Regions from separate parts of the Cohnella yongneupensis genome, predicted to be linked through region 2. Evidence: predicted binding sites of a transcription regulator. Region 2 holds the regulator's gene; each other region holds the start of a gene.
The links. The regulator LexA, encoded in region 2, represses DNA repair genes until DNA is damaged. The targets are predictions, from matches to a motif close to CGAACATATGTTCG.
Positions count from the first base shown of each region.

Region 1: the regulator LexA is predicted to act here: its motif matches at 1,351-1,364, upstream of uvrB (excinuclease ABC subunit UvrB).
Region 3: the regulator LexA is predicted to act here: its motif matches at 1,457-1,470, upstream of ACFPQ4_RS04480 (YhjD family protein).

Region 1 is NZ_JBHSNC010000017.1:21,176-24,458, reverse strand. It holds gene ACFPQ4_RS05475 (TFIIB-type zinc ribbon-containing protein) at 1-99, opposite strand, end outside; gene ACFPQ4_RS05470 (SPFH domain-containing protein) at 112-1,227, opposite strand; gene uvrB (excinuclease ABC subunit UvrB) at 1,413-3,283, shown strand, end outside.
Region 2 is NZ_JBHSNC010000056.1:246,635-249,917, forward strand. It holds gene glnA (type I glutamate--ammonia ligase) at 1-248, shown strand, start outside; gene ACFPQ4_RS20905 (NADPH-dependent FMN reductase) at 407-949, opposite strand; gene lexA (transcriptional repressor LexA) at 1,113-1,733, opposite strand; gene yneA (cell division suppressor protein YneA) at 1,895-2,308, shown strand; gene ACFPQ4_RS20920 (DUF896 domain-containing protein) at 2,532-2,717, shown strand; gene ACFPQ4_RS20925 (hypothetical protein) at 2,764-3,283, shown strand, end outside.
Region 3 is NZ_JBHSNC010000012.1:26,274-29,556, reverse strand. It holds gene ACFPQ4_RS04485 (DNA polymerase IV) at 1-1,035, opposite strand, end outside; gene ACFPQ4_RS04480 (YhjD family protein) at 1,045-1,416, opposite strand; gene ACFPQ4_RS04475 (SOS response-associated peptidase) at 1,563-2,243, shown strand; gene pyrH (UMP kinase) at 2,240-2,983, opposite strand; gene ACFPQ4_RS04465 (hypothetical protein) at 3,270-3,283, shown strand, end outside.

The DNA.
Region 1 (3,283 bases), on a different contig from region 2:
ATATTGGCACTTCAAGCCTTGGCTCTCGGAGTCGAACACCATCGGTCCGCCGCAACCGGAGCAAGGAAAGCGTACGGCCGTTGCCGCTTGGTTCGTCATGATGCCACCGCCCTATGCTTTCGATCCGCAATCGGAGCAGAACTTGGCGGTGGCCGACAGTTCGTGTCCGCATTGGGTACAGAAGCGTTTCTGCGCTCGCGGCGAGCCGCATTCCACGCAGAATTTCTCGGACGGCTGGAGGAGATGGCCGCATTGCGCGTTCGAGCAAGCTATGCCCGCATCGCCTGAAGAGGGAACGACAGCCGGTTGCGTTTGCTGTTGCTGCTGCGCTTGTTGCTGCATCGCATTCGCATTCGCGTTCGCGGCGGCGTTCGGCTGGAACATCTGTCCCATCATCTGCCCCATCGCCATGCCCGCGCCCATGCCCGCGCCTAGCCCGGCGCCGCCGCTGCCTTCGTTGTTCGCCGCGTCGCGAATCGCTTCGGCCGTCTGGAATTTCATATAGTTGTCCATATTGCCGAGCACGTTCATCGACGAACGGCGGTCGATCATCTTCTCTACGTCTTCCGGCAACGAGATGTTTTCGATTGTCAGGCTGGTCAGCTTCAAGCCGATCGCTTCGAACTTAGGCTGCAGCCGTTCCGTAGATTGCACGCCTAATTCGTCGTAGGAGCTGGACAGATCAGCGATCGGGATTTTGGACTCGCCGAGCAAGTCGCTGAGGCTGGATACGATTATCGTTTTCAGGAAGCCGGTAATGCTATCGGTCGTGAATTCTTTTTTGGTGCCGAAAATTTCTTTGAGGAAAATAGCCGGGTCTCCGACCTTGACCGAGTAATTGCCGAAGCCGCGGATTCTGACCATGCCGAAGTCCGCGTCCCGCATAATGACCGGGTTCGTCGTGCCCCACTTCAGATCGGTGAAATTCGTCATGTTGACGAAGAAGACGTCCGCCTTGAACGGGGAATTGAAGCTGTACTTCCATGACTTGAGCGCGGTAAGCACCGGCATGTTCTGCGTGCTGAGCGTGTAAGTGCCGGGACCGAACACGTCGGCGAGCTGGCCTTCGTTCACGAAGATCGCCGCCTGCGATTCCCGGACGACCAGCTTGGCGCCCATTTTGATCGCGTTGTCGTAAGCCTCGAAGCGATGCACGAGCACGCCTTTGTCGTCCAACCATTCGATGACTTCGATAAACTGGCCTTTAATGAAATCCATGATTCCCATTGCGTGACTCTCCTTTGTGGGTGGTCTGCCTCATCTATTTATCAGTCTAAGCGATTCTGCGTATAATACAAGGATTTCCAGAGCCATTTTGACGCGGGAGCTGGAAAAAGTTATAATGAAATGAGAACACACATTCGCAACTTTTTGTCGATATAGCGCATTAGATTCGAGGGAGGACGCAGGAGATGGCGGATACGGAAATCGATAATCGCCCCTTTAAGCTCGTGTCGGAATACTCGCCGCAAGGGGATCAGCCGGGCGCGATTCGAGAGCTGACCGAGGGCGTTACGGCAGGGGCGAGACACCAGACGCTGCTGGGCGCGACCGGTACGGGGAAGACGTTCACGATCGCGCAGACGATCGCCAAGGTAAACAAGCCGACGCTTGTCATCGCGCATAACAAGACGCTCGCGGCGCAGCTGTGCAGCGAGTTCAAAGAGTTTTTCCCCGAGAACGCGGTGGAATACTTCGTCAGCTATTACGATTACTATCAACCGGAAGCCTATATTCCGTCGACCGATACTTATATCGAGAAGGACTCCAGCATTAACGACGAGATCGATAAGCTCCGTCACTCCTCGACCTCCTCGCTGTTCGAGCGGCGCGACGTTATTATCGTGGCCAGCGTCTCTTGCATCTACGGTCTCGGTTCGCCCGAGGAGTATCGCGATTTGCGGCTCAGCTTGCGCGTCGGAATGGAGCGCTCGCGCAACGCGATCCTGCATAAGCTGGTCGACATCCAGTACCAGCGCAACGATATTAACTTCACGCGCGGGACGTTCCGGGTACGTGGCGACGTCATCGAGATTTTCCCGGTGTCGCGGAGCGACCAGGCGATCCGGGTCGAGATGTTCGGCGACGAGATCGAACGGATTACCGAGATCGACGTGCTAACGGGCGAGATTACCGGTTCACGGGATCATGTCGTCATCTTCCCGGGCTCTCACTTCGTGACCGGCGAAGAGAAGATGAAGCGCGCGCTCGTCAACATCGAGCAAGAGCTGGAGGAACGGCTAGTCGAGCTTCGCGAGGAAGGCAAGCTGCTGGAAGCGCAGCGTTTGGAGCAGCGCACCCGCTATGACCTCGAGATGATGGCGGAGATGGGCTTCTGCTCGGGCATCGAGAACTACTCGGGTCCGATGACGTTCCGCGAGAGGGGCGCGACGCCGTATACGTTAATGGACTTCTTCCCGGACGATTACCTTATCGTCATCGACGAGTCTCACGTGACACTGCCACAAGTGCGCGCTATGTACAACGGTGACCAAGCCCGCAAGACGGTGCTCGTCGATCACGGCTTCCGGCTGCCGTCCGCGAAGGACAACAGGCCGCTGAAGTTCGAGGAGTTCGAGGAGAAGGCGAAACAGCTGATCTACGTATCCGCGACGCCGGGGCCCTACGAGATGGAGCATTGCCCGACGATGGTGCAACAGATTATCCGGCCGACGGGACTCATCGATCCGCTCATCGAGGTCCGTCCGACGAAGGGGCAAATCGACGATTTGCTCGGCGAGATTCGCATCCGGGTCGCCCAGGACGAGCGCGTGCTCGTGACGACGCTGACGAAGAAGATGTCGGAGGATTTGACGGACTATTTGAAGGAAGTCGGCATTAAAGTCAGATACTTGCACTCGGACATCAAGACGTTGGAGCGGATGGCCATTTTGCGGGATTTACGGCTAGGCACGTTCGACGTTCTCATCGGCATTAACCTGCTGCGGGAAGGCCTAGATTTGCCGGAAGTTACGCTCGTTGCCATTCTGGACGCGGACAAAGAAGGGTTCCTCCGTTCCGAACGTTCGCTCATCCAGACGATCGGCCGGGCGGCGCGGAACTCCGAGGGGCGCGTTATTATGTACGGGGATAAAATTACGGATTCGATGGAGCGGGCGATCGGGGAGACGGAACGCCGCCGGACGATCCAACTGGCCTATAACGAGAAACACGGCATTACACCGCAGACGATTCGCAAAAAAGTGCGGGACGTCATCGAAGCGACGAAGGTCGCGGAGGCGAAGAGCTCTTATTTGACGGGCAAAGACGATCTTGGCAAGCT
Region 2 (3,283 bases):
CTTCCCCGCCGCCGGTCGATCGCAACATCTACGTGATGAGCGAAGAAGAGCGCATCGACGCCGGCATTCCTAGCTTGCCGATCAACTTGAAGGAAGCGCTCAACGAGATGCTTCGCGACGACGTCGTCTGCGAGACGCTCGGCGATCACGCGCTTAGCCACTTCTACGAGCTCAAGGAAATCGAGTGGGACATGTACCGCACGCAAGTCCACCAATGGGAACGCGATCAATATTTGACGATGTTCTAAATCTAGATCGTATTGCTGACCGGCACCGCGATGTCTTCGGACCTTCGCGGGCCGGTTTTTTAGTTGGTGTTCGGGAAACCAAAAACAGGATGGAACAGCGATCCGATCGCTGACCCATCCTGTTTGGTTTTCTTCACGGACATTAGCTATGCGCGGGACTAAGACCTGAGTGTCTTTAACGCGCCGCTCCAAGCGACCACCTGGTCAAGCATACCGTTCAAGTTAGTCAGGTGTAGCTCGGCTGGTTTGAACACGCTGCCGTTCTCGAAATCCGTGAACAACGATAACGCTACATGGACGCGCACGTCCGCTATCGATACTTCCCCTAATATGCCCCGAAGATGCTCGGCAGCGCGGGCGCCACCTACGGAGCCATAGCTGACGATTCCCGCGGCTTTGTTGTTCCACGCTTCGCGCGCGAAATCGATCGCGTTCTTCAACGCTCCCGTGATACTGTGGTTATATTCCGCGACGACGAATACGAAGCCGTCCAAGCTTGCCAGCTTCGTATTCCATGCGGTAGCTTGTTCCGTGGCATCCGCTTCGCCAAGCAGAGGAAGCTTGTATTCAGCGATATCTACGATCTCGTAATTGGCGTCGTTGCGTCCATCGGCAATTTTCTTTACCCACTCGCCGACCTGAGGGCTGACGCGGCCTTGCCGCGTGCTTCCAAGAATGATTCCGATTTTTAACGTTGGCATATAATTCTCCTGTCGAGTGTATTTGTCGTATGTTCAGACAACTCCTATAATGTCCATGAACCGACGTTTTATGCTCGAATGCCATTTTGTCGCACAAAAAAAGAGGTTCCCCAGCCCCGGTGTACGTGGGCAATGGAGAAACCTCTAATTAGTTAAAGCATGTTTACATAAAGGAGCGAATCAGGCCGATGACTTTACCTAGGATGCTGACGTTCGGGTAACGAAGAGGCGACATGCTGGCATTCTCGGGTTGGAGACGGATATGGTCGCGTTCCTTGTAAAACGTCTTGACCGTAGCTTCATTGTCTTCCGTCATCGCGACGACGATATCGCCGTTCGTTGCGTTCGGTTGCTGGCGGACGATAACGTAGTCGCCGTCGTGGATACCGGCTTCGATCATGCTATCGCCTTGTACGGAAAGCATGAATACCGGTTGATCGCCGACCATCGTCGTCGGCAGCGGGAAGTATTCTTCGATGTTCTCCGTAGCGGTAATCGGCACGCCGGCCGTTACTTTCCCGACTAGCGGGATTTGGCGAACGGATGAGGCTAGTCCGTACATGGATTCGTCATCGCCTAGAATCTCGATCGCGCGAGGCTTCGTCGGGTCGCGGCGGATTAAGCCTTTCTTTTCTAGGCGATCCAGGTGACCGTGGACCGTGGAGCTGGAAGCGAGGCCTACAGCTTCGCCGATTTCGCGAACGGACGGGGGATAACCCTTTTCCCTAACTTCAGTCTTAATGAATTCTAAAATGGCATTTTGGCGATTGGACATCTTGGACACGCCAAGCCCTCCCTATGTATCAGTTCATGATGACAAATTATAACACAGAACTCGAGTTCGCACAAACATTCGTTCCGCCGAACAAATGTTCCAAAATTTGTTGACACGATCATGTGTTCGTGTTAATCTGATACCAGAACAAATGTTTGGGGTGAGCGTAAATGGTACATACATGGGTATCCGGATCTTCTGCTCCTGCTTCTACTATTCATAAGATGGTGGCTCCTTTGAAGCCTAGATACGCTGTTAGAACGGCTTCAGCAACGACGCGTTCGCATCGCGGTCTAGGCGTTGCACGCTCCTTGTTTATCGTGATCGCCTTTGTTATCCTGTTCAGCGGCTTTGCGTTCGCACATACGTTCGCATCGAGCGAAGCGGGCACTCCGGCATCTGCGAACGAGATTGTTATCTCCGTTGATAGCGGCGACACCCTGTGGGAATTAGCGGGTACTTATAAGAAGGACAATATGGATACACGCGAAGCCGTTCACGTGCTTATGAAGCGTAATGGACTTGCGTCCTCTTCTTTGCACACCGGACAGACGCTCGTATTGCCGGCAAAGATGCTTCCTTAACAGCATGAGAACAAAATCCGAACACATATTTATAGTTAGTAACTAGATGAACTAAGTCACCTCACAAGTAGCTAGCTTGTATGACTTTACATAAGAACACGTCATGAGAACGCATGTTCTACAGACCGGGAAACCGGTCTGTTTTTGCGTCCGCCGTTTTCTTGACAAGGCAACTGCGTTAATGTCAAAGTAGAGTAGGTATATTGAAGGGAGTGACATCGACATGGAGAAGCATATCCAACGTATTAATGAATTAGCGCGCAAAAGCAAAGCCGAAGGCTTAACGGAAGCGGAAGTCGTCGAGCGCGATCGGCTGCGGAAGGAATACTTGATCAATTTCAAGAAAAACTTCAAGCAACAGCTGGATCAAATCGAAGTCACGGATGAGAAACCAACGATTATTCACTAAATAGATCGATGGCAAACCGCAGCAGTTATTGACGAGGAGGAGCTTTATGTCCCGTTCATGGGAACGCATGGTTCAGAAAAACGCAAAGCAAGTTAACAAACGCCGTAAAAAAAACGGCAAAAAATCGATCAGCGAATCATCGTCACCGCAAGTCGACAAGTTCAAAGGCCGCAATTACGTCGTGCCGATCCTGCTTGTCATGTTGATCGCGCTCTACGTTACGTTAGCTAAACCTTGGTCGGAAGATTTCTTGACCGATCCGACTTTGTTCTGGGTGACGATCGGGTGTTATATGCTGCTCGCGCTGTTCTATTTTATGCGCCGTCCTTATTTGTCCGTTACGCGCGACATGCTGGAGACGCGTAAGTTTACCGGTTACAAGCAATTACGTCCAACGGACGTCCGCAAAATATCGATTCAACCGGGCTATGTCGTCATCGAGACGATCAAAGGCGGTAACTGGGTATTTTCTAAGCTGATGAACCGTTTCCCGATCGAACGGATGACCGAGAGACTAAAAATATACGCAGACCTGCACCATGTGGAGTGGGAACAGAAGACGAAGT
Region 3 (3,283 bases), on a different contig from region 2:
TTGCTCGAACAGCTGCACCGCCGCTTTGTACACTTGATTCGTCACGTTCGTCGGCTCCGGCATCTTCATCTGCCGGTAAAAACCCGTCGGCCGGTCGAAGTCGGCGCCCTGGCACCCGACCGAGACGACGAACCCCATGAACCCGAGCCCCCGGCACCGCCGGCATACGAGCTCGGTCAGCTCGAGCAGCACGACCTTCAAGTCCTCCATCGTCCGATAATCCCGCGGCAGCGTCATCTGATGGCCGACGCTCTTGGGCGGCGTCTTGTGCGTATAAGGGCTGACCGGACTGTCGTCCTTGCCGTTGGCTAGCCGCCAATACAGCTCCGCGTCGATGTCACAGTTTTTCTTGAACTTCTTGCGCATCATCTGCTTCAACGTAGCCAGCGGCGTCTGAGCCAAATCCCCGATCGTCGGCATACCCATCGCGTTAAAATGCGCGGTCATCCGGCTGCCGACCATGAACATTTTGTTGATCGGCTGCTTCCACAAAAGCTCCGGCAAATCCGCCTCATTGAGCACGAACAGCCCGCTCTCGTTCTTTTTCGCCCATAGGTCACACGCCATCTTCGCCGTCACCTTGGAATAGCTGATGCCAAGCCGCGTATAGATGCCCGTCTCGCTTCGCACCTGATCCTGGATCGCCTGCGCGATCTCGAGCGGCGTGCCGAACAAGCGCTGGCTACCCGTCACGTCGATGAACTGTTCATCGATCGAATACGGCTCCACCAGATCGCTATACGCGCGGTATATATCCGTAATCTGCATCGAAATATCGATATACAGCTGCATCCGCGGCCGGATGATGACGAGGTCCGGGCACTTGGCTACCGCCTCGCGCACCGTCTCGGCCGTCGTCACCCCGTATTCCTTAGCCATCGGGCATGCCGCCAAAATAATGCCGCTCCGCCGCTCGGGATCCCCCGCCACGACGACCGGCTTGTTCGCGTATTGCGGATTAGCCGCCTTCTCCACCGAGGCGTAGAAGCTTTGGCAGTCCGCCAGCATAATGATTCGCTCCGCGTTTTTCCCCATTTTCGTCCATCACCCGTCCGTTAGCTTAACTCCGGTATATTCGCTCGCCTTCCTTAGCGCCTCCGTCCGAAGCGTTCCCCATAGCAACGTCAACTGATGCTCGTAACCTCGGCACAAATACGCGACCTCCACGCCCGACCGCGTCCGCTTCTCCGGCAGCACCTTGATCCCGCGCTCCTTCAGCGCCCTTCGCACGACGTAATGCTCGTTGATCAGATCGTCCAGCACCTTCTGCAGCCCCCGCACGAGTATCAAGTCCAGCTTGAAGCCGGCCTTGCGGGCCGTATCGATATCGCTTTGGAGATAATCCAGCATGACGGGAATAACAATCGCTTCCTTCACCAAGCGCAGCTCTTCCTTGCTTAGCACAGGCGGTTTCATCGATCCTCTCCCTTGCCGTCCGATGCGCCCAAAAAAACACCGAACGAGTGTTCGTGTTAATCATTATATGCGAACGGGTGTTCTTTTATCCACATTTATTTTTTGGCTGGACAGGCTTATACTGAGAAAGAAGAGGAGGAGTTTCCATGTGCGGACGTTATACGATCGTGGTATCCATCGAGGAATTGATGCTGAGGTATCTTAGCGATTTGCCGACCAATCGGTACCATACGCCCCGCTACAACGTCGCTCCGATGCAGCAGGTGCTGGCGGTCGTGAACGACGGGGAAAAGAATCGCCTCGGGGAGCTTCGCTGGGGGCTTGTCCCTTCGTGGGCTTCGGACGATAAGATCGGCTCGAAGATGATTAACGCGCGCGCGGAGACGGTGCTCGAGAAGCCTTCTTTCAAGACTTTGATCCAGCGCAAAAGAGCGCTAGTGCCCGCCGACGGCTTCTACGAGTGGAAGCAAACCGGGGGCCAGAAGCAACCGATGCGGATTACGATGAAAGACGGCGGCATCTTCTCGATGGCCGCTTTGTACGATACATGGACAGGGCCGGACGGCCGCAAAATAAGCACGTGCACGATCATCACGACGACGCCGAACGAGCTTATGGCGGACATCCACGATCGGATGCCCGTTATTTTGCGACCGGAGGACGAAGCGTTCTGGCTCGACCGCGGCAACGCGAACACGGCGGAGCTGACAAGCCTGCTGCAGCCTTACGATGCCGGCGCGATGCGGGCTTATCCGGTGTCCGCGATCGTCGGCAACGTGAGGAACGATACCCCCGAATGCATCGAGGAGCAGGCGGTGCTGTTCTAATGGTCATCCACGGCCAGGACGGAGTCACCGCTAATGATCGTTCCGTCGTGACTGCCTTCGCAGATCGCCTTCATGACGCCCGGCTTGTCGAAGTTGAACACGTGGATCGGCAAGCCGTAATCCCGAGCCAGTATGAACGCCGATTGGTCCATAACCGTTAGGTTGCGCTGAAGCACGTCGTTATAATGCATCGACTTGAACTTGCGGGCGTCCGGGTCCAGCTTCGGATCGGCGCTCAGCACGCCTTCCACCCCTTGCTTGGCCACGAGTATCGCGGAGCATCTGACCTCGATCGCCCGTTGCACGGAAGGATAGTCGGTCGTGACGAAAGGCTGTCCGTTGCCGCCAGCGAAAATGACGATGTAGCCTTTTTCCAGATGGTGAACCGCTCTTAAACGTATGTATGGCTCGGCGACGGCGCTTACCGGCAACGCGGTCATGACGCGCACTTCCTTGTCCGTCTTCGCCTTCAGAACGCCGCGGAGCATCAGGCTGTTGATGACCGTCGCGAGCGTTCCGATGTTGTCGGCTTCCGCGCGTTCGATGCCCCATGAGGACGCCATGCTCCCGCGAAAAATATTGCCTCCCCCGATGACCAGGGACACTTCGACGCCCAGCTCGACGACGGACAAAATTTCGCTCGCGATATGCTCCAATCTCGCCGGATCGAAGCCGAATTGACCGCTGCCCGCGATCGCCCCGCCGCTTAATTTAATCAACACGCGCTTATACTTGAGCATCTCCCGCACCTCCGATGATCTACTCTATGTAAAGGGACGATGAATATACTATTCGGACGGCATCGCGGGTTTGAGAGTGGGTCCGAAGGTGGGTTTCAGACGCTCGCCGAACTTTTGCGGTCGCTTCGGCTGTTCGCTTGACACCGTTTCGGAGCCTTGGTATAGTGAACGCACACAACTGAATTCAGACCCGCTTACGATGGAAGCACCCGTAAGGTAAGGCGTTGATACGCCTATCCTGCGGGTGCTTTTTGGCATGTCTATTACCAATTTCGGAGGGATTGTCATGGTCAGAATGCG